2 regions of the Candidatus Sarcina troglodytae genome follow, and region 2 is predicted to be linked to the other one. Evidence: a T-box and tRNA genes for the amino acid it is inferred to sense, from the RefSeq annotation. Region 2 holds a T-box; the other holds one or more tRNA genes.
The links. A T-box is a leader RNA that pairs with one kind of tRNA and senses whether it is charged. The one in region 2 lies ahead of gltX (glutamate--tRNA ligase), so its partner is inferred to be a tRNA-Glu.

Region 1: it encodes a tRNA-Glu, which carries the amino acid that the T-box ahead of gltX (glutamate--tRNA ligase) is inferred to sense. The anticodon was not compared.

The regions. Positions count from the first base shown of each region.
Region 1 is NZ_CP051754.1:2,400,011-2,415,358, reverse strand. It holds gene HH195_RS11290 (MFS transporter) at 1-324, shown strand, start outside; gene HH195_RS11285 (ROK family protein) at 383-1,276, shown strand; gene HH195_RS11280 (replicative DNA helicase) at 1,462-2,796, shown strand; gene proC (pyrroline-5-carboxylate reductase) at 2,889-3,689, shown strand; gene sdaAA (L-serine ammonia-lyase, iron-sulfur-dependent, subunit alpha) at 3,764-4,645, opposite strand; gene sdaAB (L-serine ammonia-lyase, iron-sulfur-dependent subunit beta) at 4,645-5,331, opposite strand; gene HH195_RS11260 (adenylosuccinate synthase) at 5,685-6,971, shown strand; gene HH195_RS11255 (NUDIX hydrolase) at 7,163-7,651, shown strand; gene HH195_RS11250 (DUF1858 domain-containing protein) at 7,799-7,981, shown strand; gene HH195_RS11245 (ferritin family protein) at 8,337-8,879, shown strand; gene HH195_RS11240 (ferritin family protein) at 8,929-9,471, shown strand; gene HH195_RS11235 (acyl-[acyl-carrier-protein] thioesterase) at 9,607-10,362, shown strand; gene HH195_RS11230 (BaiN/RdsA family NAD(P)/FAD-dependent oxidoreductase) at 10,438-11,685, opposite strand; gene HH195_RS11225 (hypothetical protein) at 11,876-12,439, shown strand; tRNA gene HH195_RS11220 (tRNA-Glu) at 12,611-12,685, shown strand; tRNA gene HH195_RS11215 (tRNA-Val) at 12,693-12,768, shown strand; tRNA gene HH195_RS11210 (tRNA-Asp) at 12,783-12,859, shown strand; tRNA gene HH195_RS11205 (tRNA-Glu) at 12,864-12,938, shown strand; tRNA gene HH195_RS11200 (tRNA-Val) at 12,945-13,020, shown strand; tRNA gene HH195_RS11195 (tRNA-Asp) at 13,034-13,110, shown strand; tRNA gene HH195_RS11190 (tRNA-Thr) at 13,116-13,190, shown strand; gene HH195_RS11185 (ATP-binding protein) at 13,245-14,279, opposite strand; gene HH195_RS11180 (DnaD domain protein) at 14,272-15,288, opposite strand.
Region 2 is NZ_CP051754.1:1,457,633-1,472,980, forward strand. It holds gene HH195_RS06535 (zinc-ribbon domain-containing protein) at 65-217, opposite strand; gene clpB (ATP-dependent chaperone ClpB) at 464-3,061, opposite strand; gene HH195_RS06545 (GTP pyrophosphokinase) at 3,306-4,844, shown strand; gene HH195_RS06550 (CvfB family protein) at 4,885-5,727, opposite strand; gene HH195_RS06555 (hypothetical protein) at 5,921-6,931, shown strand; gene HH195_RS06560 (hypothetical protein) at 6,960-7,307, opposite strand; gene HH195_RS06565 (Lrp/AsnC ligand binding domain-containing protein) at 7,552-8,022, shown strand; gene HH195_RS06570 (DUF378 domain-containing protein) at 8,125-8,331, shown strand; gene HH195_RS06575 (phosphoenolpyruvate carboxykinase) at 8,374-10,122, opposite strand; gene HH195_RS06580 (ComEC/Rec2 family competence protein) at 10,310-11,158, shown strand; gene gltX (glutamate--tRNA ligase) at 11,225-12,892, opposite strand; T-box leader at 12,944-13,170, opposite strand; gene HH195_RS06590 (ribonuclease H-like domain-containing protein) at 13,249-13,929, opposite strand; partial or broken gene HH195_RS06595 (FeoA family protein) at 14,225-14,443, shown strand; gene feoB (ferrous iron transport protein B) at 14,469-15,348, shown strand, end outside.

The DNA of each region.
Region 1 (15,348 bases), 940 kb from region 2:
ATAAGTATGTTATGGGCATTTACATTAATTTTTGGATTAGCTTGCGCTATGTTTAGTGTAGTGTTTTATGCATTGATTCCAGCTGTTGCTCCTAAAGAGAGATTAGGTGAATATATGGGGATAAATAATATATTTTTGTGCATACCACAAATTATAGGAAATCTTGTAGCTGGTGAATTGATAACCAATAACGCATTTTTAATATTTCCTTGCTGTATTGTATTCATAATTATAGCAATGTTAATTTGTGTTATAGGTAAAATGAAGCTCAATGATGATAGTAGTGTAATTGAATCTAAGCCAGATAAAGCTAAAGTAGCTTAAAATAAATATTATTATAATAAAAAATAACTAATATCTAACGGAGGGGGAGTTGTATATTATGAAATATTTAGTACTAGATGTTGGAGGAACAGCAATTAAATATGCTTTAATGACAGAAAAATTAGAATTTTTAGAAAAGGGTAAAATAAAGACACCTAGGGATTCTATAGAAAATTTTATAGATAATATAGGTAATATTTATGATAAGTATAAAAATGATATAGAGGGTATGGCTTTAAGTATTCCAGGAATTTTAGATAGTGATACAGGATATATGTATACAGGAGGATCATTAGAATATAATACAGATAAAAATATGATTAGGGTGTTAGATGAAAGATGCAAAACAAAGATAGCAATTGAAAACGATGGCAAATGTGCAGCTTTAGCAGAGTTGTGGAAAGGAAACTTACAAGAGTGTGAAAATGGAGTTGTTATTCTTTTAGGAACTGGTGTTGGAGGAGGAATAATTAAGGATAAAAAACTTTACAAGGGAAAGCATTTTTTTGCAGGTGAGTTTAGCTTTATAGCAGGTAATATAAATGTTATGAGTAATAATGATAAAGAGTGGTGGGGAAGTTTAAATGGCTTAGATGGTCTTTTGGATGATTTTGCGAAAGTTAAAAATTTAAATAGAAATGAAATTGATGGAATTAAATTTTTTGAATATGCTAACAATAATGATAAAGATGCTTTAGAGATTTTAAATAAATTTACTTACAAAACAGCTTTAGCAATAATAAATCTTCAATGTATATTAGATGCTGATAAATATTTAATTGGTGGGGGTATAAGTGAACAAGATATTTTAATAAAGTATATTAAAAAAAATATTGACGATTATCATAGTCAGTTTGAATATTTTGTTCCTAAACCTATTGTAGACAGATGTAAATTTAGAAATGATTCTAATCTTATAGGAGCATTGTATAATTTTTTAATTAAAAAATGATTTAAATATAATAAATAAGTCTTATCAGATTTTTAATTTCTTATTTATCTGATAAGGCTTATTTTTATTTATTTCTTGCACTAAGAATGGTTCACAATTAAAAGTATATATATTATAATTAAATTTTAAGATAATTATATTTTAATTTTAGATAAATTGACTTATAGAAGGGAGGGGTTTATCCGTTGGAGGGACCAGGAATTAAAAGTTCTCCTCAAAGTATAGAGGCTGAGAAATCTGTTCTAGGCTCTATGATGATAGACAAGAACGTTATAGCACAGGCGGTAGAAATATTAAGTGCTGAAGATTTTTATAGGGATGCACATAAATATATATTTAAAAGCATTGTTGAAATGTATCAAAGAGATGAACCTATAGATGAAATTACTCTTTTAGAACATTTAAAATCTACAGATAGATTAGAGAAATCTGGTGGAATAAGTTATATAACAGAAATAGGTTCTTCAGTTTTAACAACAGCAAATGTTAAATCTTATATAAAAATAGTTGAGGATAAAGCAACGTTAAGAAAACTTATTGATTCATCAACTAAAATAATAGAAAGTTGCTATAATAATCAAGATGATGTAGAAAAAGTTATAGATGTAGCAGAACAGAAAATATTTGATTTAGCAGAAAAGAAGAGTAGTAGTGATTTTGAGCCTTTGAGTGATATTTTAGAGAGAGGCTTTGAGCAAATAGAAACTCTTTTTAATAATAAAGGTGAGGTTACAGGTGTTGGTTCTGGATTTAAGGATTTAGATGATTTAACATCTGGTTTTCAAAAAGGGGATATGATATTAATTGCTGCAAGACCTTCTATGGGTAAAACCACTTTTGCTTTAAATATAGCAGAGCATGCGGCACTTAGGGAAGGAAAAAGTGTTGTTATATTTTCTCTAGAAATGTCTAAAGAACAATTAGCTTATAAACTTTTATGTTCTGAGGCTAATGTTGATATGTTAAAACTTAGAACAGGAAATTTAGAAGATAAGGATTGGGAAAATATCGCAAGAGCATCAGGACCATTATCATCAGCTAAAATATATATAGATGATACTGCTGGTGTTTCTATAATGGAAATGAGGTCTAAATGTAGAAGACTTAAGATAGAGTATGGCATAGATTTGATACTTATTGATTATTTACAGCTTATGAGCGGTAGTGGGGAAGAAAGTAGACAACAAGAAGTTTCAGAAATATCAAGAAATATTAAAGCGATTGCTAAGGAAATGCAATGCCCTGTTATAGCACTTTCACAGCTATCTCGTGCTCCAGAACAAAGGGCTGATCATAGACCAATGCTTTCAGATTTAAGAGAGTCAGGTTCAATAGAACAAGATGCTGACCTTGTTATGTTTTTATATAGGGATGAGTATTATAATAAGGAAACAGAAGAAAAAAATGTTGCAGAATGTATTATAGCAAAGCAAAGGAATGGTCCCGTTGGCAATGTTAAATTAGCTTGGATTGGACAATTTAGTAAATTTGGAAACTTAGAACACAATTATAGAGAATAAATAATAGGCTATGTTTTTAATATATAGTGTTGTTGATATATTAAGGCATAGTCTAAATTACTACATATAAAAATAGAAAGGTAATGAGTTATATGAATAAAAAAATTGGTTTTGTGGGTTGTGGCAATATGGGAAGTGCCATGGTTGGAGGAATTTTAAATTCTGGTCTTGTGGAGTGTGAAAATATAATTGTATCATGTAAAAGAGAGTCTAGCATTAAAAATTTAGAAGAAAAGTTTAATATAAAAGCCACTTTAAATAATATTGAGGTTTGTAAAAATAGTGAGATAATTTTTTTAGCGGTTAAACCTTATATGTATAAAGAGATTATAGAAGAAATAAGAAATTATATAGATGATAAAAAAATAATAGTTACGATAGCGGCAGGAGTGACTTTAACTGATATAGAAGAATGGTTTAATAAAGATGTTAAAATTGTTAAAACCATGCCAAATACACCAGCTTTGGTTGGAGAAGCAATGACTGCTATTTGTGCAAATAAAAATGTAACTAAGGATGAATTAAATATAATTACAAGTATATTTAATTCTTTTGGTAAAAGTGAAATTTTAGAAGAAAAATATTTTCATGCTTTTACTGCTCTTTGTGGTTCTTCACCAGCTTATGTTTATATGTTTATAGAGGCTATGGCAGATGCTGCTGTAAAACAAGGATTACCTAGAGATAAAGCTTATAAAATGGCATCTCAAGCTGTTTTAGGTTCGGCGAAAATGGTTTTAGAAACTAAAGAAAACCCAGGAAAACTAAAAGATAATGTTTGTTCGCCAGGTGGTACAACAATAGAAGCTGTTATAGAACTTGAAAGACAAGGATTTAGAAACGCAGTAATAAGTGCAATAGAAAAGTGTGAAGAAAAGTCTAGAAATATGTAATATAGAAATTTTTTAATAGTGTTGGTTTTATTAAGATTTTTCATCTTAGTTAAAACCAACGCTTATTTTAAGTTTTACTTTTTATCCCCAAAAACTTTTTTATTAAGTTCAAGACCAGTTTTGGTTATTGCAAGACCACCCATTGCAGTTTCTCGTAAAGAAGCAGGCATATCACGTCCAACCCTATACATAGCTTCAACAGTATCATCAAAAGGAATTTTGCTAGTGATACCAGCCATGACCAAATCTGCAGTAGTAAGTGCACTTACAGCACCTGCAAAGTTTCTTTTAGCACAAGGAACTTCTACAAGACCAGCTATTGGATCGCACACTAATCCCAATATGTTTTTAAATACAATTGCAGCGGCATTTAATGCCATTTCAGGTGTTCCGCCCATCATCTCTACAGTAGCAGCAGAAGCCATGGCAGCACCTGATCCACATTCAGCTTGACATCCACCTTCAGCACCAGCTAGGGTTGCATTTTGAGCTATAATCATTCCGACGGCAGAGGCTGTTAAAAGACCTTTTATCATTTCATCATCAGAAAGATTTAATTTTTCCCCAACAGTTAATATAACAGCTGGCAAGATTCCACAGGAACCAGCAGTAGGACATGCTACGATTCTTCCCATAGAAGCGTTAATCTCAGAGCAAGATAAAGCTTTAGCCATGGCACTAACCATTGTTTCGCCAGTTAATGTATTGCCTTTTTCAAGGTATTTTTTTAGTTTATAGGCATCTCCACCTATAAGACCACTAACAGAAAAAATTTCAGATTCTTGTCCTTTACTAGTAGAATCTTTCATAACATTTAAAACAAGTTTCATATTTTCTATAATTTTTTCTCTAGTTGAACCTTTATTTTCAATTTCATGTAAAATAGCGTATTCACAAAGAGAAATATTGTTTTCTTTACAAATACGTATAAGTTCTTCACCATTTCTTGCAAACATTAAGAGATACCTCCTTCAACAGGGTTTAAAACAATAATTTTATTCACGTAATCTACTTTCTTAATATCTTCAATAATGTGTTCATCAAGAGTGTTATCAAGTTCAAATATCATAACAGCAGATTTACCCTTTTCAATTCTAAATACTTTCATAAAAGCTATATTAACATTGTATTTATACACAATTTCAGATACTTTACAAACAACACCAGGTACATCTTTTTGAGATATTATAAGAGTTGGGTATTCACCGCTAAAATCTAAGCTATTTCCATTAACTTCTGTAATTCTAATGTTTCCACCGCCTATGGACGAACCCATAACTTCACAATAAGTATTATCAACAGTAGTCATTAAAAATTTAACTGTGTTTGGGTGTTCATTACCTAAATCACATTCTTTAAACTCAATTTCTAGAGATTGCTCTTTAGCTATGTCTAATGAATTTCTAAGTCTTACATCAGATGGTTCCATTCCTAAGATACCAGCAACTAATGCTTTGTCTGTTCCATGGCCTTTATAAGTTTTTGCAAAAGAACCGTGAAGTAAAAAAGTTACTTTTTTTAGTTTGTTATGACCACATATAGATTTAGCTACTTTTCCAAGTCTTGCGGCACCTGCTGTATGAGAACTAGATGGACCTATCATAATAGGACCTATTATATCAAAAATTCCAAAATTTTGCATAAAATCCCTCCTTTAAAAATAATAACATATATAATATCATTTTATGTCATAACTTATTTTTAATAAAGTAAATTAAAGTAGAAAATTAAGTTAATAATAAGTTAATTGCTTATTAAAAATAAAATTGGAAATTATAAAAATAATCACGAATTATATTTTTGAGTAAGAAAAAAATATACGATATATTTTCATTGACCTAGGTAAAATACTTTGATAATATGGTAATGGAGTAATAAAAAATATAAAAAATACTAAAAAATACGAATATTACTCCTGTAAATAAATCCGAACAAACGGTGGTGTTTACATAATTAAAGGAACGTGTTTCTTTTATTTTAAGGAGGAAATTTTTTATGTCAGCATTTATTGTATTAGGAGCTCAATGGGGCGATGAAGGTAAAGGAAAAATGACAGACTATTTAGCAGAAGAGGCTGATGTAGTTGTTAGATTCCAAGGAGGAAACAACGCTGGACATACAGTAGAAGTTGGTGATAAGCAATATAAGTTACACCTAATTCCTTCTGGTATATTACATGATGAAAAATTAAATGTTATAGGTAATGGTGTTGTTGTAGATCCAAAGGCTTTATTTGAGGAAATAGATTATTTAGAGGGATTAGGGGTTAAGGTTACTCCAGAAAAGCTTGTAATTAGTGACAGAGCAAATGTGATAATGCCTTATCATAAAATACTAGACGTTTTAAAAGAAAAAGCTAGAGGGAAAAACGATATAGGGACAACAGGCAAAGGAATTGGGCCTTGTTATACAGATAAAGTTGAAAGATCAGGAATAAGAATATCAGATCTTTTACATGAGAATGAATTTAAAGAAAAATTAGAAATTAACATAAAGATGAAAAATGATTATATTAAACTTTTAGGTGGAGAGCCATTAGATTTTCACGAAATATTTACTGAATATTTAGAATATGCTAAGAGATTAAAACCATTTGTTAAAGATACTTCAGTTAGAATTTATAATGAAATAAAAAATGATAAAAATGTTCTTTTTGAAGGTGCGCAAGGAATGCTTTTAGATATTGACTATGGAACTTATCCATATGTTACATCATCTAATACAACTTCAGGTGGAGTTGCTAGTGGAACAGGAATTGGACCTAATATGATAACAAATGCTGTTGGAATAGTTAAAGCATATACTACAAGAGTTGGTAAAGGACCATTCCCAACAGAACTTTTAGATGAAACTGGTGAGTGGATAAGAGAAAAAGGACATGAATATGGAGTTACTACAGGAAGGTCTAGAAGATGTGGGTGGCTTGACCTTGTTATAGTAAAAACAGCAGCTAGAGTTTCAGGATTGACATCTTTAGTTGTGACTAAAATAGATACACTTGCAGGTCTTGAAAAACTTAAAGTTTGTACCGGATATAAATTAAATGGAGAAATAATAGATTATTTCCCAGCTAGCTTAGAGGATTTAGCTAAATGTGAACCTGTATATGAAGAGTTTGATGGATGGGGAGAAGATGTAGCGAATGCTAGAAGCTACGAAGAATTACCTGAAAACGCCAAAGTATATTTAAATAGAATAGCAGATATTACTGGTACTAAAATTTGTATAGTTGGTGTGGGTCCAAAGAGAAATCAAACTATAAGAATAACAAAGGAACTTTAATATATAGTATAAATGTGAAAAGAGTTGTATTAGGTATTTTAATGCAACTCTTGTTTTTGTTTTATTGATTTTAGGAAAATTACTAAATCATAATCATATGAAAGATATGTTTAAATATCATAGTATAATTATTTTAGAGTATATTCTAAATCTAAATAGTATAAATAAAGAGAAAGTTGGTGATTATAGATATGGGATATATTTTAGAATTAAGAAAAGAGTTAAAAAATCCATCAAGACCTTTGATAATGACATCAGCAGGGACAATTATAGTAAATAATAAAGGTGAAATACTACTACAACAAAGAACAGATAACCTTAAATGGGGTTTCCCAGGGGGAAGTTTAGAGCTTGGTGAAAGTTTTGAGGAAGCTGCAATTAGAGAGGCAAAAGAAGAAGTTGGGTTAACATTAAAAACTTTAAAGCTTTTTAATGTTTATTCAGGTAAGGAGTGTTACAATAAGTATCCTAATGGTCATGAGATATATAATGCTTCAGCTATGTTTATATGTTTTGATTATGAGGGAGAGATTATTTTAGATGAAGACGAAACTAAAAATGCAGTATTTTTTAGTAAAGAAGCCTTTCCTAAGACTTTTGATATAAATCCTCCAGATAGAGTTGTTATAGAGGATATAGTAAAAAATTTTGATTTAAAAAATTATAAAAAAAATATTTAATTTCTATTATATATTGGTCAATAAAGTTTAACAAAATATATTTATATTAAATCAGAGTATTTTACTTGTATTTAAATAGATTTAGAGTTATAATAAATTTAAAGTTATTGTAAAACATTTAATAATAAAATATGAGGTGAGTATATAATGATAACAAAGGAAATGAGAATCGGAGAAATATTACAAGCTAAACCAGATGCTGCACAAATATTAATGAGCTTTGGAATGGGATGTATAGGATGTCCTTCATCACAAGCTGAAAGCTTAGAAGAAGCTGCTATGGTTCATGGATTAAATATAGAAGCTTTAATAGAAGCTTTAAATAAATAATATTATAAAATAAGAAAATGTCTTAGGCTTAGCCTAAGGCATTTTTTTACAATTCATTTTATAATCATTCTTTTAATATAGATGGATAAATGGAATTTATTTTTATTAAAGCTAAATAAAATAAAAAAAATAAAAAAATATTTAAAAAACTATTGTTATTTAATAATAATTATTATATAATAAATTCATAAGATAAGTGGAACAAAACAAACACTTACATATGAGAAATGTTAAATGATGTATAAGTATAAAGAGATGTTAAGAAATGTGGAACAAAACAAACACTTACATATGAGAAATGTTAAATGATGTATAAGTATAAAGAGATGTTAAGAAATTAGGAGGAATTATAGTTATGAAAAAATTTGTTTGTACAGTATGTGGATATGTTTATGAAGGAGAACAAGCTCCAGAAGTTTGCCCAATATGTAAAGTTGGAGCAGATAAATTTATGGAACAATCAGGAGATTTAGTATTTGCTGATGAACATAGAATAGGAATCGCAAAAGGTGTTGACCCAAGAATAATAGAAGGATTACAAGCTAACTTTGCAGGAGAATGTACAGAAGTTGGAATGTATTTAGCAATGTCAAGACAAGCAGATAGAGAAGGATTCCCAGAAGTTGCAGAAGCTTATAAGAGATATGCATTTGAAGAAGCAGAACATGCTGCAAAATTTGCTGAATTATTAGGAGAAGTTGTAACAAACAGCACTAAAGAAAATTTACAATTAAGAGTTAATGCAGAACACGGAGCAACTCAAGGTAAAAAAGATTTAGCAACATTAGCAAAAGAATTAGGATTAGATGCAATTCATGATACAGTTCATGAAATGGCTAAAGATGAAGCTAGACACGGAAGAGGATTTGAAGGTTTATTAAACAGATATTTTAAATAGAATTTAATTATAAAATGAGAGATATATAAGATTAGGAGGAATTATAGTTATGAAAAAATTTGTTTGTACAGTATGTGGATATGTTTATGAAGGAGAACAAGCTCCAGAAGTTTGCCCAATATGTAAAGTTGGAGCAGATAAATTTATGGAACAATCAGGAGATTTAGTATTTGCTGATGAACATAGAATAGGAATCGCAAAAGGTGTTGACCCAAGAATAATAGAAGGATTACAAGCTAACTTTGCAGGAGAATGTACAGAAGTTGGAATGTATTTAGCAATGTCAAGACAAGCAGATAGAGAAGGATTCCCAGAAGTTGCAGAAGCTTATAAGAGATATGCATTTGAAGAAGCAGAACATGCTGCAAAATTTGCTGAATTATTAGGAGAAGTTGTAACAAACAGCACTAAAGAAAATTTACAATTAAGAGTTAATGCAGAACACGGAGCAACTCAAGGTAAAAAAGATTTAGCAACATTAGCAAAAGAATTAGGATTAGATGCAATTCATGATACAGTTCATGAAATGGCTAAAGATGAAGCTAGACATGGAAGAGGATTTGAAGGTTTATTAAATAGATATTTCAAATAAAATTTGTAAATTAAATTAATTAAAATAAAGTATCAATAAAACATATATTCTAAATTATTAAGCCAACTTTTAAATATTGAAAGTTGGCTTTTTATTTGATATAGTCTTTTATATAAATTTTAAAGGGGTGATTAGATGAATAATTTTTACGAAAAAGAGTATGAAATAGCTTATTGGAATACTAATTCAAGGTTGGAGAGTAACATAACATCCATATTGCATTTTTTTTCGGATATAGCAATAAAGCAAGAAGAATCTCTAGGATTTTCTATGGGTGATATGCTTGAAAGTAGAGAAGCATGGGTTCTTTTTGATTATGATATAAACATTATAAGATACCCTAAATATAGAGATAAGATAAGGGTGAGAACCTTTGTTGAAACTATTCGTAGATTTTATGGATTAAGAGGATTTGAAATATATAGTGAGGATGGAGAGTTACTGGTTAAATGTGATTCAATATGGTTTTTAATTGATCTTGAAAAAAGAAGGTTAAAAAGTGCCGATGATAAGTATTATATTGCACATAAACTAGATAAGGGTAATTTAAAGAATTTGAGAAGCAAATTACACATAGACGAATTAGATAAAATTGATATAAATAAAATTTACAATATAGAGCATACACATATAGATAGTAATAAACATGTTAACAATGTTAAATATATGGAGTGGGTAATAGACAGTATGCCATTAGAAATTATAGAAAATTATAAAATTAATAAGTTGAAAGTAAAGTTTGAAAAGGAAGTTCAATATGGTCATAATGTTTTAGTTCAAGGAGAATTGAAAAAAATTGATGACAATACAGTAAAATCAATACATATAATAAAATCAGATTCAGGAGAAAAGTTAACATCTGTTGAAAGCTTTTGGTTTAAGATAAATTAATATGTATTTTATAAATAAGTGTTGATTTTAGAAAAGATAATTTCCTTTCAAAATCAGCACTTAATGAAGTAGTAATCAGTTAAGAGAAGCACTTTTGCCAGCTAAAAATCCAGAACTCCAAGCCCATTGTAAATTAAATCCACCACAATCGCCATCAACATCTAATATCTCACCACAAAAATAAAGATTTTTTACTAAATTAGATTCTAAAGTAGTATTATTTATATCCTTTGTATCAATTCCTCCAGCTGTAACTTGAGCAGAAGAAAAACCATTAGTTTCCAAACATTTAAATTTCCAACATTTCATAAGAGAAAATAGTTTCTTTTTTTCTTGCCAAGTAAGTTCAGAACAAGGTTTATGAAGTTCTGCAATTCCAGCCTCTTTTAAAATTATTGGAATAAGTTTTTTGTTTATTATACCTATCAAGGAATCTATTACAGCTCTATGAGAAAATACAGCAAAATGTCCTTCAAGAAAATTTTCTATATCATTTATAGATTTTTCAGGCATCATATCAACTGTTATGTAAATATCTTTTCCTTTTGATAAAAGCCTTGAGGCAGTCCCTGATATTTGAAGGATAGGAGGTCCAGAAATACCATAGTCAGTAAATAATATCTCGCCAAATTCTTTTCTAAAAGATTTTTCATTAGAAATAACTTCAGCATAACCATTGAATTTAATTCCAGATAAAGCTTTTAAGCTTTTATGTTGAAGTTTAAGTTGAACGATAGATGGAATAGGGGTGATTATTTTATGCCCAAGATTTTTTACAATATTATAAGCACTTCCATCAGAACCTGTTTTAATTGCTGATTTTCCTCCACAGGAAATGATAAGTTTTCCACAGGATATGCTATCATACTCATTATTTTTTGTGGATAATTTAAATTTATTTTTTTTATTAATTATAGAATTTACTTTAAAATTATTATAAATAGGGATATTTCTATCCTCTAATGCCAATCTAAAAATATCTATAACAGATGAGGCTTGTAAAGATTGTGGATAAATTTTTTTATTTTCAAGTTCTATTAAAGGTAAACCTAAATTTAGAAAGAATATTTTTGTATCTTCAACAGTCATAGAATTTAATGCAAAATCAAAAAAGTTATTATTATTGCTATGAAAATTTACAAATGGTGGTTTTATAGAAGAATTGCTTATGTTACATCTTCCATTACCAGTTGTCAAAAGTTTTTTACCAATCCTATCGGTACCTTCAACAATAGCTACATCCATGCCAAGATCTTTTGCAGTTATTGCAGCGATAAGTCCAGAGGCACCACCGCCTAAAACTATTAAATCATGATAAATCATAAAAATTCTCCTTAAAATATTTTAGTAACACTATTATAAACAAAAGTTAATAAATTTCATATAAGTATTTAAAAAATAAAAAAACAATCAAAATAAAATAGTTTTATATCATATATTGTGTTTTCTCATGGAATAATAAAAATAATATTAAATTTTTTAGAGTATTAATCAAAAAAGGAGAAACGTATTTATGAAAATAAAAATTAAAGATAATAATTCTTTAGACAAGGGAAGAGAATTTAAGGTCAGACGTATGAATTATGATCAGGTGGTTGTTAATTATCCAGGGGAAAAAGGTATAGAAATCTTAAAAACTGATGATGTTGAATTTATTAGTGAAAATGAATTTGATGATTTTTTAATAAAGCATAGATATTTATTAAAAATAAAGATAAACAGAGGGATTTCAGTAGTATTTTATAAATATCTTTTTGATGAGTTAGAAAAATTAATACAAGATACAATAGTCGATTTTAAAGTTTTAAAAGATAGTTTTAAAATTGTTAATAAAAGAGGAATGTGGGAAAAAGAAATGGTTATTATGCTAAATCATGAATATAGTATACAAGTAAGTGTTAATGGTGAAAAATTTAAAAAAGATAGTTATAGATATGATGTAAAACAATTAACAGAAGATGAATTAATGGAATTTTGTAAATTTAATATTGAAAAATTAGAAAAGGATATAGAAAATAAAAATAAAGAATTAAACATGTTTAAGGAAATAAAAAGTAATCTCAATGAAAATGTTTAAATAGTGATTAAACATAATAATTAAGATACAGTTTTAAGTAGTATAAAAATGCTAAATGATAAATAAAAAGAGAAAATATTAAAAAAAGTTAAAAAAAATAGTTGACACTTCTTTAGTTTTTCTGTATTATATTTATGTCGGGTAACCGAATATAGGAAATGTTAATTATAAGGCCCGTTGGTCAAGCGGTTAAGACACCACCCTTTCACGGTGGTAACAGGAGTTCGATTCTCCTACGGGTCACCATTTTTAAGGTCGCATAGCTCAGCTGGGAGAGCATCTGCCTTACAAGCAGAGGGTCACAGGTTCGATCCCTGTTGTGACCACCATTTTAAAAAAATACGGTTCAGTAGCTCAGTTGGTTAGAGTGCCGGCCTGTCACGCCGGAGGTCGAGGGTTCGAGCCCCTTCTGAATCGCCATTAAGGCCCGTTGGTCAAGCGGTTAAGACACCACCCTTTCACGGTGGTAACAGGAGTTCGATTCTCCTACGGGTCACCATTTTAAGGTCGCATAGCTCAGCTGGGAGAGCATCTGCCTTACAAGCAGAGGGTCACAGGTTCGATCCCTGTTGTGACCACCATTTAAAAAAATACGGTTCAGTAGCTCAGTTGGTTAGAGTGCCGGCCTGTCACGCCGGAGGTCGAGGGTTCGAGCCCCTTCTGAATCGCCATATTTGCTGGCATGGCTCAACGGTAGAGCAGCTGACTTGTAATCAGCAGGTTGTAGGTTCGATTCCTATTGCCAGCTCCAAAAAACTTCAACACATATGTTGAAGTTTTTTTATTTTACATAAAGAAATTCATCCTAGAATTTATAATAGGATGAATTTGCATTTTGCACTTTAGTTAAATTTTTTTTACTTCGTATTTCTTTAGTATTATTTTTAATTCTTATATCGTCACCATATACATTAAATAATCTAAAGTTTCCAAAAAGTCTTGATGTTATTCTTTCTATGTACATAGTTGTAAGTTCAGAAATATTTAAGTTAGTGGAAATAATCATTTTTTTATTAAGAAGTAATTTTTTATTTAATAGATTGAAAAGTTCTGTTCTTGTAAAGTCAGTTATTTGTTCTGCTCCCAAATCATCTATTATAAGAAGATCACAATTTACAAGCAAATCTTCTAGTTCTATATTATTTTCAAACTTTATTTCCCTTAAATTTTTAACTAGTTCATCTGATGTTCTGTATATAACCAAAAAACCTGAATCTAAAAGAGATTTTGCAATACAATAGGTTAAAAATGTTTTCCCAGTTCCAGGACTTCCGTAGAAAAGGAGATTATCGTTTATATTTTTAAAGTTAGGAATATATTCATTTGATATTGAATTTAATATTATTTGCATATTTTCCCTTGGAGAAAACATCTTATCTGTTCTTTTGTTAGAATAAACATCTAAAGAAAAACTACTAAAATTATTTACTCTTAAAGTATCCTCTAAATGTGAATTTTCATAATAAACTTTTATAAGTTTGTTTTTATAACAAGTACATTTTTTAGGTCCTATGTAACCTGTATCTTGACATTTTGAACATCTATAGTGAAGATTTAAATAATCAGTACTATATCCTCTTTCAACAAGCATTTCATACTTTTTAGCTCTTAAGTCTTCTATTTTTTCTCGAAGCTCATTAAGTTCAGCTTCTTTGTTAGGTGAATTTTTTAGTGCACACATAGATAAATTTAAACATTGCTTTGCTATGTTTTTTTCTAGCTTCATTATTTCAGGATACTTATCTTCAATTTCTTTAGTTCTTTGTTCTAATGATAATTTTTCTTCTTGACGTATTTTTTCATATAAATTCATAAGTTTAGTTTGATATCCCTTAATCATCGTCGTATTCACCATCATCCCATCCTAAAAGTTGTTTTTCTAACTTATCATAATCATATTGTCTTTGAGTGAAGTTAGCAAAGTTAGAAGGTTTGTCTTTATGAAAATTAATATTATTATTTTTGTAATTATTATTTTGTATTTGAGTTTGTTTATTAACATCTTTAGTAGCTATATCTTCTAAAGTAGTTATATTATCTTTAAACCATTTAGCAAGTATGCCATCTATATATCTAAAATCTGCTCTATTTAGCCTTTGTGAACAAATATCACAAGCTTTTAATATAACTTCTATAGAAAAATTATATTGGAATAGCCATTTTTCTATCATATCTTGATGAGGTTTCATAATATCAGAATTCTTTATACCTAAATAATTCAAAATATTTCTTATTTTAGTCCATTTATCTTCATGTTTTGTTATAAGGTTTTGAGCATCATCTACTGTTTTAACTCCTGCATCAAACCAAGAAAGGGCAACCTTTTCAAAATATCTAGAATCATTTTTTCCTTTAGATAAGCAGTATTCTATAAGGATTAATATAAGTTCAGATGAAAAATTAAATTCACTTTGCCAAGATAAATAGTTAGACATTTCAGAGGGAGAAAGAGTTCTTCCTATAAGGTTTTCTATGTCTCTAAGCATATCTTTGTTATTTGATTGAGATAGTGCTGACAAAAGATCTATATTTTTTTTGTAGGTATCTTCTGAGTCTACTAAATCAATAAATTCTATGTTAAAATTATTCATTTTATCTATTGGGTTTAATTTTATCACGCCTTCTTCATTCCAGTATGATAATGCGTTCATAATATCAGATTCTAAAAGGTTAAGTTTAGCAGCGAGTATTGAAGAACTTATTCCAGGTTCACCGCTCATGCTATATTTTAATAAAAGTATATACACTTTTACAAACTCACCGCGAGCTTTTAGCATATATTTATCTATAAATACATTATTGACTGGAGTGAAGTTATTAGCTGAGTTTTTAAGCATAAAAGTACTCACTTTTAGACTCCTTTCTGCTGTTAGTTATGCTATATAAGTATAATAATTATATCAAAGACA
Region 2 (15,348 bases):
TTTATTTTGCATTATACAAAAATAAGAGCTATAAAAAATTATAGCTCTTATATGTTAAAACAAATTATCTTCTATTTTGTTGCTTTCTTGCTCTTCTGCATTCTGGACATCTTACTGGATCATTATCAAATCCTTTTTCTTTGTAAAATGCTTGTTCTCCCTCTGTGAATATAAATTCTTTTCCACAGTCTTTGCATACGATTGTTTTATCTGCCATTTTCTATTCCTCCAATTAGAAAGATAAATAACTATTAACAAACTCTCTAAAATGGAGAAATTCATTAATTAATTAAAATCTTTATTTATTTTATTGTTATTTTAGCACAGTATTTATATGTTTTCAATAAGTTTTATTAAATTTTAGCAAAAAAATATTTACGTTTTCATAAAATAAAATTTCTTTAAAAAGACACTTTAATATATCTTAATTTAATTTCAAACCATTAAAGTGCCTAATTATTTTTTAATTATTTTTTATAACAATATTGTTTCCATCTGTATCTACTATTATAACAGAGTTATCTTTTATCTCTCCAGCTATTATTTTTTTTGCAATATCTGTTTCTAAAACATTTCCTATAAACCTTTTAAGTGGTCTTGCTCCATAAACTGGGTCATACCCTTGCTTAGCTAAAATTTCTTTAGCAGAATCTGTTACATTCATGTCAATATTTCTATGTTTTAATCGTTTTTTAACATCTTTTAAGAATATATCAATTATCTTTTTAATTCCTTCAAGATTTAATGGCTTAAACATTATAATGTCATCAACCCTATTTAAAAATTCAGGCTTAAACCTTAATTTCATTTCATTCATTACAGCATCTCTTGCCTCTTTAGATATTTCACCATTTTCATTGTTTTCTAGAAGATAGTTACTACCAATATTTGATGTCATAATTATTATTGTATTTTTAAAATCCACGGTTTTACCTTTATTATCAGTAAGTCTTCCATCATCTAATATTTGTAAAAACATATTAAATACATCTTCATGAGCTTTTTCTATTTCATCAAACAATATAACAGAATATGGTTGTCTTCTAACTGCTTCAGTTAATTGACCACCTTCTTCATATCCAATATATCCTGGAGGAGGTCCAACAAGTCTAGATACAGCATGTTTTTCCATATATTCTGACATATCTATTCTTATTATATTATCCTCACTATCAAAAAGATTTCTAGCTAAAGTTTTGGCAAGTTCTGTTTTACCAACTCCTGTAGGTCCTAAGAATATAAAAGAACCTATTGGTTTATTTTCATCTTTAAGTCCAGCCCTTGCCCTTATAACAGCATTAGCTACAGCTTCTGTTGCCTCTTCTTGACCTATTACTCTCATTTTTAATTCTTCTTCAAGTCTTAAAAGTTTCTCTCTTTCACCTTCAACTAGTCTAGTTACAGGAATTCCAGTCCATTTAGAAACTATTTGAGAAATTTCTTCTTCTGTTATTTCTTCTTTAAGCATGGAAGTATCGTGATTTTGTTCCATATCAGCTTCTTTTTCTTTTATTTTAGCTTCAATTTCTGGAATTCTACCATATTTAATCTCTGCTACCTTATTTAAATCATATTGTCTTTCATATTCTTCTGCCATACCTCTTAAAGTGTCAAGCTCAGATTTTAAATTTTTAATTTCAGTTATTTGAGATTTTTCCTTTTCATATTTAGCAGTCATCTCGTTATTTTTTTCTTTAAGAACTGCTAACTCTTTCTCTAAATCCTCTAATTTAATCTTAGAAACTTCATCATCTTCCATGGACAATGCTTCTTTTTCTGTTTCAAGTGTCAAAAGTTTTCTTCTTATTCTATCAAGTTCTGTAGGTAGTGAATCTATTTCTGATCTTACCATAGCACCAGCTTCATCAATTAAATCTATCGCTTTATCTGGTAGATACCTATCTTGAATATATCTATCTGAAAGTGTTGCTGCTGCAACTATTGCAGAATCATGAATTCTTATACCATGATGAATTTCAAACCTTTCTTTTAATCCCCTTAATATAGATATAGCATCTTCAACTGTCGGTTCGTTAACTATAACTGGTTGGAATCTTCTCTCTAAGGCCTTATCTTTTTCTATATATTGTCTATATTCATCAAAAGTTGTAGCACCTATGCAGTGTAATTCCCCTCTTGCTAATAGCGGTTTTATTAAATTACCAGCATCCATAGCTCCATCTGTTTTACCAGCACCAACTATTGTATGAATTTCATCTATAAATAAAATTATATTTCCATCTGAGTTTTGAACTTCTTTTAAAACAGCTTTTAATCTTTCTTCAAACTCACCTCTATACTTAGCTCCTGCAATTAATGCTCCCATATCTAAAGAGAATATCGTTTTATTTTTTAATCCTTCAGGAACATCTCCCTTTACTATTCTATTTGCCAAACCTTCAACTATTGCGGTTTTACCAACTCCAGGTTCACCTATAAGTATAGGATTATTTTTTGTTCTCCTTGATAGAATTCTAACCGCTCTTCTTATTTCTTCATCTCTTCCAATCACAGGATCTAATTTATGCTTTTTAGCCAAATCAATAAGATTTGTACCATATTTAGATAAAGCATCATAAGTGCCTTCTGGATCTTGTGTATCTACCTTTTGACTTCCTCTAATTTTATTTAATACTTCTAAAAATTCTTTTTTACTAATAGAAAATTTATCTAAAATAAGCCCTACGCCCTTTGAATCAATATCCATAATTGCTAACATAACATGCTCTACGCTAACATAAGAATCTCCAAATTCTTTAGATAGTTGCTCAGCTTTTATAAGAACTTCATTTATTCTCCTAGTTGCTGTAACTCCTGTTGATTTAGCAGCTTCTCCTAAAACTTTTGGAAGACTATCTATTTTTAAGTTAGTTTCTCTCTCAAGTGATTTAATATCAACTCCCATTTTCTCGAATATATTAGGAATTAATCCATCTTCTTGATTTATAAGAGCCGAGAATAAATGTATTATATCTAGCTGTTGATTATTATATTTTACTGCTATTTCATATGCATCATTTAAACTTTGTTGAACCCTTAGTGTCATTTTATCAGCATTCACAAATATCATCCTCTCTATCTAAAAATTATATTGAAGATATTTTAACATAAAAGAACTAAAATGTTAATATCTTATTAAATATTTTTATCTTTTTTTCAATTATCTTGAATTAAATTATTTAAATACATATACTCATTGTTATTATTTAAATTAATTGATATCATATTAATTATATTACCTATATATTATAATTATTTTTTACAAATTTTATACCCATGATTAAACTTAAAAGGAGGAGAACAGCTTGGAATTAGAGGTATTTAAATTTACTAATGAATCATTATTTATTTTACAAAAGTTAAAAAGCAATTTAAATCATGCTTCAGATTTTTTAGATGATTTCTTTTTTAATCTATTAAACAATTCATGTGATGGTTTTTTTAATATTTCAACTAGAGTAAAGTCATCGTCTAGCCTTAAAGAAAAAATTATACGTAATAACTATTATTTAAAATATAAAACCCCAGAAGAACTTTTCTATAATTTATCTGACCTTATAGGTATTAGAATTGAATGTAGATTTATAGAAGATGAAGATAAAATTTTTAAATTTTTAAAATCATCTTTTTGTAACAAAAATTGTGAAGGGTTTTATTTTCACAAATCTAATAAAAATATATTTTTAGATTTAAGAGATGAACAACCCTTGAAACAGAAAAATGGATTTAAACTATACAGAATAGATGGATATATTATATCTGAAAATCACAAATTTAATTTTGAACTTCAAATAAAATCTATGGTCAACATATTTTGGGGCGAAATAGAACATAAAGTTATTTATAAAAATTATAATATGGTTCTTGGAGATACCTTTTATAAAAACATATTAAATTCTATAAAAAGTAATCTTTGCTTAATTGACAATCAACTTCTAACTATTTATAATCATATAGCCTCTAACAATTTACAACTTGCACAACCAAATGTTAATAAGCAAGGCTTAGAGATATTATTATCAAAGATGATATTTGATATTTATTCTTATAAAGTAAAAAATGAACTTGGAGTTTCTATAGATTTTAGAAATGCTTGTGACATAATAATAGATTATATAATTAAAAAAAATAACTGCATATCTTCTGAAGAATATTATAAAACATTTATAGATACTTCCATAAGACTAAATGAGATACTTAAAAATCCTATATCGTTTAAAGAAAAAATATGCCTTGAAGAAAATTTAAAATTTCATTCTGATTTTTCTAGTATTATAGGTAATAAGTTAGCTCAAACTATAAACACTGATTTTCATTGGAATTTATTTTTTAAAATACTTTTTGAAATAGAACCTTTAAATGATACAGGAGATTTTAAAAACTTTATAAATTATTTAGAAGATATTTTTTCTAATAGACCTATTTATCTGAATTTATATCTCAAATTTTCAAAAGCAGAAGTTGAAGAAATCAAAACTGACTTATTAAATGTTATTTGTACAAGCTTCTTAGATATTAATTCTATTACATTTATATATAGAGATAAATTAAATGAAATATTTAACGCTATAGAAAATCATATAAACTTTATCACAGACAATTTAGATAATTTTATTAATTACAGCAACAATAAATATATTTATTGCAAATTACTTCATTTTAATATTCTTCTTATATTTAATAAAAAAATACAAGTAAAAGATTTAAATAATTTTATAGATTGTGTTAAAGAAAAAAGTAGTAAAATTAGATTTACATCAAAAGGACTTAAATATATATCCACTTTAGATTTAAATTCATATATATACTTATCAAACTTCATGAACTATATATATATTAAATAGTAAAAAGATAAGCTACACCAATATTTGGCATAGCTTATTTCTATTCTTTTAACTTCGTTCCAAAGCTCCCTTGTTCTATAAGATTTTTCTTCATAAGTCCACCTAAAGCCATTTTAAAATAATTTTTAGATGTCTTAAATTGTCTTTTTATATCATCTGGAGATGACTTATCATTATAAATCATTTCACCTCCATTTTCTTTTAAATATTCTAATATCCTCTTTTCTAAATCATCTTTTTCTTTAAGCTTATATTGTCTTAAAGAAAGTCCTATTATTCCATCTTCGTACACCCTTTTTATTTTACCTTTTACAATATCCCCTGGAAATATCTTTGTGAAATATTCATTTTTTAACACAACTGCTCTATATTTATTATCTACCGCAACTCTTAATGAGCCATTTGTTTGGTAGCCATAAACCACTCCCTCTACATCACTCATTAATTTAACATCTTCCATTTCATCTAAATATTTATCAACATCTGTTGTTGCTGCAAGCCTTCCTGTTTTATCTAAATATATATATACTAAATATTTTCTACCTTCTTCAAGTTTATATTTTTGTTCTCTAAGTGGAATTAATATATCTCTTTCTAATCCAAAATTTACAAAAGCTCCAAAATTAGTTATTTGAGTTACTTCAAGATACGCAACATCCCCTAAAATAGCCAAAGGGGTTTTTAATGTAGCAATTAAACGATCTCTTGAATCTCTATATATAAATGCATTAACTACATCTCCAATATTTATCTCCTTACCTTCTGTATTAGCATTTGGAAGTAATATATCATCTGAACTTTTTTTAGTTCCTCTGTCTAAATAATATCCAAAACTAGCCTTTCTAACTACCTTTAATTCATTAAAATCACCTATATTTAACATATAATTCCTCCATTTTTAGATTAAAAGTAAAACTTTAATCTCATTTTTTTAATAAAATTTCACTGTGATTTGCTTTGTTGTAAGAAACAATCATAATTGTACCATATAATTCACCTTATTAATATCAAACTTTATAACATTAATAGCACGTAAAATTAATATATATTTAATATTAATATATAGAGGTGACTTTATGCCCGAAAAAGAAACTGTTACTATGTATAAGGAACAAGATTTTAAAGACTTAAATTTTTATTATGGCGTATCCTCTGACTGCCTAACTTCTTTTAAAAGAGATGAACAATTTACTATTCTAAATGAAATTAAAGATTTAGGATTAGATTATGCCATAATAAGCCATGAAAATAAGGATTTAGATTACACTTTTAATAAAAAAAATACTACTTTATCAACTTGGCAATATTTATCTAAAATTATTCATAGATTTAACAAAAAGAATGATAACTTTTTAGTATTATTAGAATTTGAAGCTTTTATTAAATCTCTAGGTAAAGTAAGTGTTTTAAATACTAAAAGTTTTTTTAAAGGAGATGTAAATAATTTTAAATATTTTGCTATATGGCTACTTCAAAATACAGATTTCCATATAACTATAAATTCGTCTAATAAAACTGTAGAAAATTTTCCATACAAGGAGTTTTTAAATGAAATATCTCCAAGCCTTGACATAAACGTTAGAAGCGATAAAAGCATCTATTCTAATAAAGAAAAATATTATTTTTCACTTTTAGACAACAATTTTAAAGTAGGTGCAGTAGGTCAAAAAAATTATAAATATCCTCCTTATAGCAATTTTAGTAAACTAACATGTATCATTTCTCCTAAGTTAGACAATAAAAATCTAATCTCTGCATTAAATAAGAAACATTGCTTTTTTACAGAATCTAAAACATTAAAACTCTTATTTGCTATAAACGATATATTTATGGGATCATCTATTGAAAAAAACTTATCTGCTGATTTAAATATATATGTATATCTACATGATTACAAGCATAAAATAAATAAAATTTATATACTAAGCAATAATGGTACTATAATAAAAAAAATAGACAATATAAATTTAAACAAAGTTCAATATATATTCAAAAAAAATTTTTCTTCAAAAGAAACTTGGTATGTTATAAAGGTATTTCTTGATTCTAATTTAACAGCAATAAGTTCACCTATTTTTGTAAAATAAAAAGGCTTCATAAAAATGAGGCCTTTTGTTAATTATTTTTTTTTGCTCTATTTGGTTTAGCTTTGGATTTTATTACTATTTTCTTTTCCTTCTTTATTCTAGGATATCCATTCTTATTAATATCTATAAACCAAAGAATAGATATTACACATATATACATCAATACTGCTTGTATTGCGATACTACCTATAGGATTAAAATCTGGAATAAAGAAAGTTGCTGCGAATGTTATTATTGCCGCAGCTAATATTATCCATTTATTCACACGAGTCTTATTAAATACATATCTACCCAATAAAGAAAATGTTATGAACACTACAATAACAAAAACTATGGCTCCTATTGTATAACCAAGAAAGCTGAAAATACTTGACATTTTTCTTCCTCCATAATTAATATTTTCCCTAATAATATATTAATTTAAATTTAATATATTTTCAATAATTTTTTAGAAATGTGCACTTAATTTCATTTATTTGAAAATATTGAATTTATCCTTAAAGTAAAATAACAAATTTCTTGTTTTATTTTATATTTTATAATATTTATATAGAATTTTTATTATTTCTTTGATAAAATAATACATATAATATTAGATTAAATATGGAGAGGGTGATTTTATGGCTCTATCAAACTTTCAATTACAGTTGGACGAGCTTGATCTTCAAATTTTAGATATACTTATTAAAGATTGTAGAACTCCTTATTTAGAAATCGCTCGAATATGTCATGTTTCAGGCGGAACTATTCATGTTAGGATGAAAAAAATGGAGGATTTAGGGATTATTAAAGGTACAAGAATTTTACTTGATTTACCTAAACTTGGATATGATGTTTTATGTTTTGTTGGCATACATGTAGCTGGAACTAAATCTTATAATCATGTTTTTGAAGAATTATCAAAAATAAAAGAAGTTGTAGAACTTCACCTAATAACAGGTGGATATTCTATTTTCGCTAAGGTCATATGCAGAAACATTTCTGATTTACAAGATTTATTAATGAATAAAGTTAATACTATTGAAGGTGTAAACAAAACAGATACCTTTATATCATTAACTCAACCAGTTGATAGAAATATTCAATTTTAAACTCCCATGAGATAGTAGAAAATATTCTACTATTTTTTTGCATAATTATATTGCTTAAAGGTAAAAATAATTACTGCAAAGAAAAGAAAGGGAGTGTTAAATATGAGATCATTAAATATAATTACTCTATTATTAGTTATTATAGGTGCTATAAATTGGGGACTCATTGGATTTTTTCAATTTAATTTAATTGATACAATATTTGGAGTAGGCACTGTATTCTCTAGAATAATATATGCTATCGTTGGAATTTGTGGATTATATGCAATATCTTTCTTTGCTAAGGACAGATACAGGCACATTGACTAAAAGAAAATTAAATAGGCTTACCAAGTATTTAGTGAGCCTGTTTTATAATTGCTCAATTACCTTAAAAAGTTCAAGTGCTGCCCTTCTTGGTCCCTCTTTTTCCAATCCGTCTATAGCTAAGCATGTCTTTATTTCTCCAACTTTTATTTTATTTTGAAATGCTATTCTAAAGTATTTTTCTATTAGTATATTAGTTTTCTCTTTTCTTTGCTCTGGTCCAAAAGGATTTGCAAAGTAAGATTTTACAAGACCTAATTCTGTGGTTGTTCCTTTGGCTATTCTACATCCATCTTTAAATACCTTAATAGCATCCATATATTTATTAAAATACGTTATATTTTTTCCATTTTCATCTATTTTAGAATAATTATTTGCATACAACAAAATATCTACTTTATATCCTTTTATAATTTGTAAATAATTACTAACTGGCATAACTAATCTTGCATTTGTTTTATCCGGATTCATAAATATACTTCTATCTATTTCTTTAAATGCATAACCTTGATCTAAATCATCCAGTCTAACAAAAGCTCCAATTTCCGTACCATATCCTAAAATATTATTATTCTCATCTAATTTTAAAACTCCCATATCATCAAAAACTATAGTCATATCACTTATATGCTCTTCAGCTAAAGATCTAAAAGCCTCTAAACTTTCTGATTTTCCAACTCCACTATCCCCTACTATAACTATATTTGCTTCTTTTCCATCTTTTAATACAACCTTTACCATGGCACCATGAATAGGTAAATACCCATTTTTTATCATTATCACATTATGAAGAGTCAAGATCATTTTTTTCATATAACCAAAATAATCCATTTTATCACAATAATTTATATAACCTAACATAATATTATTTTTTTTATCATCATAAAAATAAGTTTCTAAATCAGTTTCTCCATCTTCAACACCAAACAAATATATTATATCTGGTCTTTTTCCTCTACATTCATCTATTCTAGCTAGTTCAAACAAATTGCAAAGGCTTATCCCATGATTTAAAAAATCTCTATGAAAGTATACATAAGCCAAAAGTTCTCCAACCTTTGCAGGATAGCAAAACCATTCATCTTTATTTAAACTTAGTTCTTTTATTGGATTATAAAAGATTTCTTTAAATACTCCATCTCTTTTATTTTTCTTTGGATAAGTTATAAATGGAGCTTCTAATGATACACTATCTATAAAACAAATATCATCTAAAGCCTCATATTCATTAGGAATAGGCCATATAACATTACTAAGCATTAAACATGCATTTCCACCTGCTGCTAACTGTCTATATACATTTGGTGTATCTCCTAAAAGATTTTTTTCAATCCTTCTATAAAACTTTAAAATAAGCTTTGAAAATTTATCATTTGCATCAGTAAAACTAACTGCAGCTATGCCGTCTTTTATTTTATTATTATGAATTAATGTATATCTTTCAAGTTTTCTCCAAAAAGAATATATATCTTCTATAACATTAAAAAATAACTTATTATCTTTCAAAATATCCCTAAAATTATTATTATAACTTATAGCTTCATCTACATTCATCATAATTAAAAGTTTAAATATACTGGTAATATTATCTACTATATATTTTATATCGCTACTTTTCAAAGAAGCTTCCAAAAATTTAAAATTATTTGTATTTCTATTTTTAGATTTTTTTAAATATTCTTCTATTAAATTTCTAAATCCATAACTATCTAAAATTGTCTCAAAACTATTACAATATTTTTTAGTAAAATCAATAGTTACTTTATCATTATTTAAATAAAATTCACTTTTCATACAACCATCCTTTTTATAAATATAGAGTTTAAATTTAATAATATTAGTAAATAATTAAATATAACTAATTATTTCATAAATATTTATATAAGCTATTTATTTTGTTGTAGTTAAAATTTTATAAAAACTTTTTAAAATATATTAATCTAAGTTAATATTTATTACATTCTATTTAGGAGATGATTTTATCAAAATAAAAAAACAACTATTTATTATATTTCCAATCATATTTTTCTTTCTGTTTGTTTTCATAAAAAACTATCCTAAAAGTACACAAAATAATTTTTTTAAAGTTCATTATATAGATGTAGGACAAGGAGATGCCTCTCTTATACAAGTTAATAACAAAAATATTTTAATAGATTCAGGTCCTTATGATTCAAAAGATACTCTTGTTAACTATTTAAAAAGTTTAAATATAAAAACTTTAGACTATATAATCGCAACCCATCCTCATGAAGATCATATAGGATCTATGGCAACCATTATAAAATCATTTAATGTATTAAATTTTTTTGCACCAAAAGTTTCTCATAACACCGAAAGTTTTTTAGATATGCTTTATGAACTTAATAAAAAATCATTAAAGATAAATGTATTAAAACAAGGTATGGGTTCTTCAATTGACTTAGGTAATAACACATCGGTTGAAGTTTTCTCACCAATTAAAGAAACCTATGATAATTTGAATAATTATTCTCCCATTATGAAAATAGTTTATAAAAATACTTCCTTTTTATTTACTGGTGATGCTGAAGATGATTTAGAAAAAGAAGTTTTAAATTCTAATGTAAATCTTTCTTCTGATGTATTAAAAATTGGGCATCATGGTAGTTCTACATCAACAAGCGAAAAATTTTTAACAGCTGTATCCCCGAAGCTTTCAATAATCTCAGTTGGTATTAATAATAGCTATAAGCATCCTAGCACTAAAACATTAAACCTTTTAGATAAATATAATATAAGATATTACAGAACTGATGAAGATGGTACAATTATTATTAAATCTGATGGAAACAGTCTTTATATTAATTAAAATTTTATAATAAAAATAAACATAGGTATTTATTATACCTATGTTTAAAATTAAGTTATCTTTCTATTATAAATTTATAAAATCCTCAAATCTTTGTCTAACTTTATTTTCACCCATTATTTGCATAATAGTATAAAGATCTGGAGTATTACTTCTATGAGTAATAGCTGCCCTAACAGCTCCTGCCACATCAGATACCATTCCTTTAAAATTTTCTGGATTTTTCTTATAGGCTTTTCTATCTGTTGCATATCCTAAAGATGCTGCTAATGCTTTTAATTCATCAAACCAAACTGAATTATCTGTATTAAAGTTATAAACCTCTTTATATTTTTTTATTATTTCTTTTGCATCTTCTATGTTTAAAGTCTTTGGAAGTTCTACATCATTTATTGTTTCTTTAGCAAATAACTCATCAAAATAATAGAATATCTTTCCTTCTACTTCATTCCATTTAGCAAAGTCTTTTCTTGGCTTTGGACCATTTTTCTCTATATTAAATACTTTTTTTATCATATCTTCATTAGCAACTAAAAGTTCATGAATTTCTTTATTATACTCATTTGACCACTTTTCATAAAGGTTATATACCTTTTCTGCATTCATTTTGCATATAACCTCTTTACTTACGTCCCCTAACTTAACTATATCAAATAGTGCTCCACTTTTACTCATTTTTTCTAATTCTACAACATAATCATGATAATCTGCATCTTTATTTTCTATTCTCCATTCTTCAAAAGCAGAGTTTATTATATTTAAAAGATACTCTATAACAGATTCTATTGGATATCCTTGTTCATCATAATAAGTTACCGCACTTTCAACATCTTTTCTCTTTGATAGTTTTCTCTTTGAATTTCCGTCTAGTTTCATTATGGTTGGAACATGGGCATAATTTGGAGTTTCAAGTCCTAAAACATCAAATAATTGAAGATGTATTGGAAGAGATGATAGCCATTCTTCTCCTCTTATAACGTGAGTTGTTCTCATTAAAGAGTCATCTACAATATGTGCGAAATGATATGTTGGAAGACCATCACCCTTTATAATAACAATATCTTGATTATTTTCTGGGAATGATACATCCCCCTTTATCAAATCATGAAACTTTATTCTTTTTTCTGGATTTCCAGGTGACTTTAATCTCAATATATAATTTTCACCTGATTTTATTTTTTTTATAGCCTCTTCCACATCTAAATTTCTATATGTTGCATATTCACCGTAATATCCTGGAGTTATTTTCTCAGCTATTTGTTTTTCTCTTAAAGCAGCTAATTCCTCTGGTGTTGCAAAACATGGATAAGCTAATCCTTTTTTTATTAAATCTTTAGCAAATACATTATATATTTTCTTTCTTTCGCTTTGTTTATATGGACCATAATTCCCTTTTTCAGAATCTTCTCCTGTTACTCCTTCTGAAAAGTTCATTCCATATTTATTAATACTATCTATTATAAGGCTTATAGCACCTTCTACTTCTCTCTTTTGATCTGTATCCTCTATTCTTAAATAAAAAACACCTTCACTTTGATTTGCTAATCTTTCATTTATTAACGCTGTAAATATCCCACCTATATGTTGAAACCCAGTAGGACTTGGAGCATATCTTGTAACCTTTGCCCCGTCCTTTAAATCTCTCTTTGGATATTTTGTCAAATAATCTTCTATGCTTTCATTAACATTTGGAAATATTAAATCTGCAAGTTCTAATTGTTTTTCAAAATTCATTTTTTTACACATCTCCTTTATAAAAAATTAAAAAGTCCCCCATCCTATAAACTTTAGGACGAAAGACTATATTCCGCGTTACCACCTAAATTGATTAAAACTAATTAATCCACTTATTTTCTCTTTAATGGGAGAACCCATAGTTTTTGCCCTAGTTTTAGGCTAAACTTATAGCTCAAAAGCTTCCTTCTATAGTTTAGTATGTTAAATTCTCAGCAAAATATTTAACTCTCTTTAAAACTAAATTTCTATATACTCTTCTTCTTCACAGCTAAATTATATTTTATTTTTATAGGTTTATTATAACTACATAAAGTTTTATTGTAAATATTATTTTTCTGTTTGTTTACTTTAACTCAATTATCTTCATTCTCTTTACTCTCTTCATTAGCTTCTACGATTAAATTCCATTTAACTAAAATATGAAATAAATTTACAACATCTTGTTCATTATAAACTAAAATCTTTTCAATTTTTTCCTTTGGCATTCTTTCAAAATATTCTCTATCCTTTAAAACTTTATGGAATGTTTTAGCTAGGTTAGACCCAGACATAACTTCACCTTCTCTTTCTATATTAAACTTTTTTTCTAAAGTTTTAAGTCCTATACTTTGTTTAAAAGTATGTTCATAAACCTTTTGTATATCTATAGATCTAAAATAATTTCCAAATTCAAAATTAATCCCATATTTATTAAAAAGATAATTTATAACTGTAAAGTCATTATTCCCCGAAAAAGTAACTATGTATTTTTTCTTTTTATTGGACGATATATCTATAAAATATTTTTTAGCTAAATATAATATATCCTTAACTTCACCTTTATGCTCTATCATATATTGAGTTACTATAAATTTATTTTTCTCATAGTTAAAATATCCTGCACCAAAAACTCCTATGCACTTAGGCTTTTTATATACATAATGTTCTAAATCAAAATATACTGAGTGCTTATATAATTCATCACCTTCTACAAAAGAAAGGGCAAAACTATCATCTAAATCAAAAATAGATATTTCATGCTCCTTTATTATCACTTTATCACTCTTTTCCGTTAAACTTTATTAAACAATATATATTATATCATTATATCAAATGATAGGTATACATTAACCATTTATAATTTACCATATAAATTTCCATATTTAAATATTTTTTGTTAATTTTTTGTTAATTTTACTTTTACTGTTGACTTTTTTAGTATTAATTAATAATATGGTAATATAAATTAATTGATAATGATTTTCATTAGGAGGTATAAGTATTATGAGTTTATTTGACTTAAGATTAGAAAAACATAAAAAGTTTAAAAACACTAAAGAAACTCTAACAAGTCTATATGATTTAAAAATTGGACAAAGTGGAATTATACAAAAAGTCACTGGTAATTCTAAACTTGCAAAAAGGTTATTAGCCCTAGGTTGTATTGAAGGAACTGAAGTTACTGTAAAAGGAGTTGCGCCTTTAGGAGATCCTTTAATAATAAACTTTAGAGGTTTTGATCTGGCTATACGCAAAAAAGATGCTAAAAATATTTTTTTAATGAATTAAAATAATTACTATAGGGGGACTATATATGACAACAATAGCCTTACTTGGCAATCCAAATGTAGGCAAAACAACACTTTTCAATTCATTAACTGGTTCTAACCAAAAAATTGGAAATTGGCCTGGAGTTACTGTTGATAGAAAAGAAGGTTCTTACAATGATATAAAAATTGTTGATTTGCCTGGAATTTATGCTATGGATACATTTTCTAACGAAGAAAAAATTTCAAAAAACTTTCTTAAAACAGAAGAAGTTGATTTAATAGTTAACATAGTGGATGGTTCTAATCTTGAAAGAAATCTATATTTAACCATGCAACTTAAAGAATTTAAAAAGCCAATGGTTATATTAGTTAATATGATAGATGTAGCTACTAAAAAAGGGGTTAACATAGATTATAACGCACTAGAAAAATCATTTAAAGCTAAAGTAATACCTATAATAGCTTCTAAGGAAAAAGGATTAGATGGTATTTTTCAGTTTTTAGATAAAAAAGATTATAGTGATTTTTTAGACACTGAAAAATATTCATTTAGCGATGAAAAAGAAGCTTATAACTACATAGGAAATAAGCTAAAAAAATGCATGAAAATAAATGAAAATAATGACAAGTTAAATACATCACAAAAAATAGATAAGGTTGTATTAAATCCATATTTTGCTTATCCAATTTTTATAGGAATAATGTTACTTATGTTTCAATTTACCTTTGCTTGGGTTGGACAACCACTTTCTGACCTTTTAGATGGATTTGTAGCAGATACTTTAATGCCTTTTGTATCTAATCTTTTAAGCAATACAGCACCTTGGTTCCAATCTTTAATAGTTGATGGAATAATCTCAGGGGTCGGTGGAATTTTGGTATTACTTCCTGTAATTATTGCATTATTTTTCTGTTTAAATATAT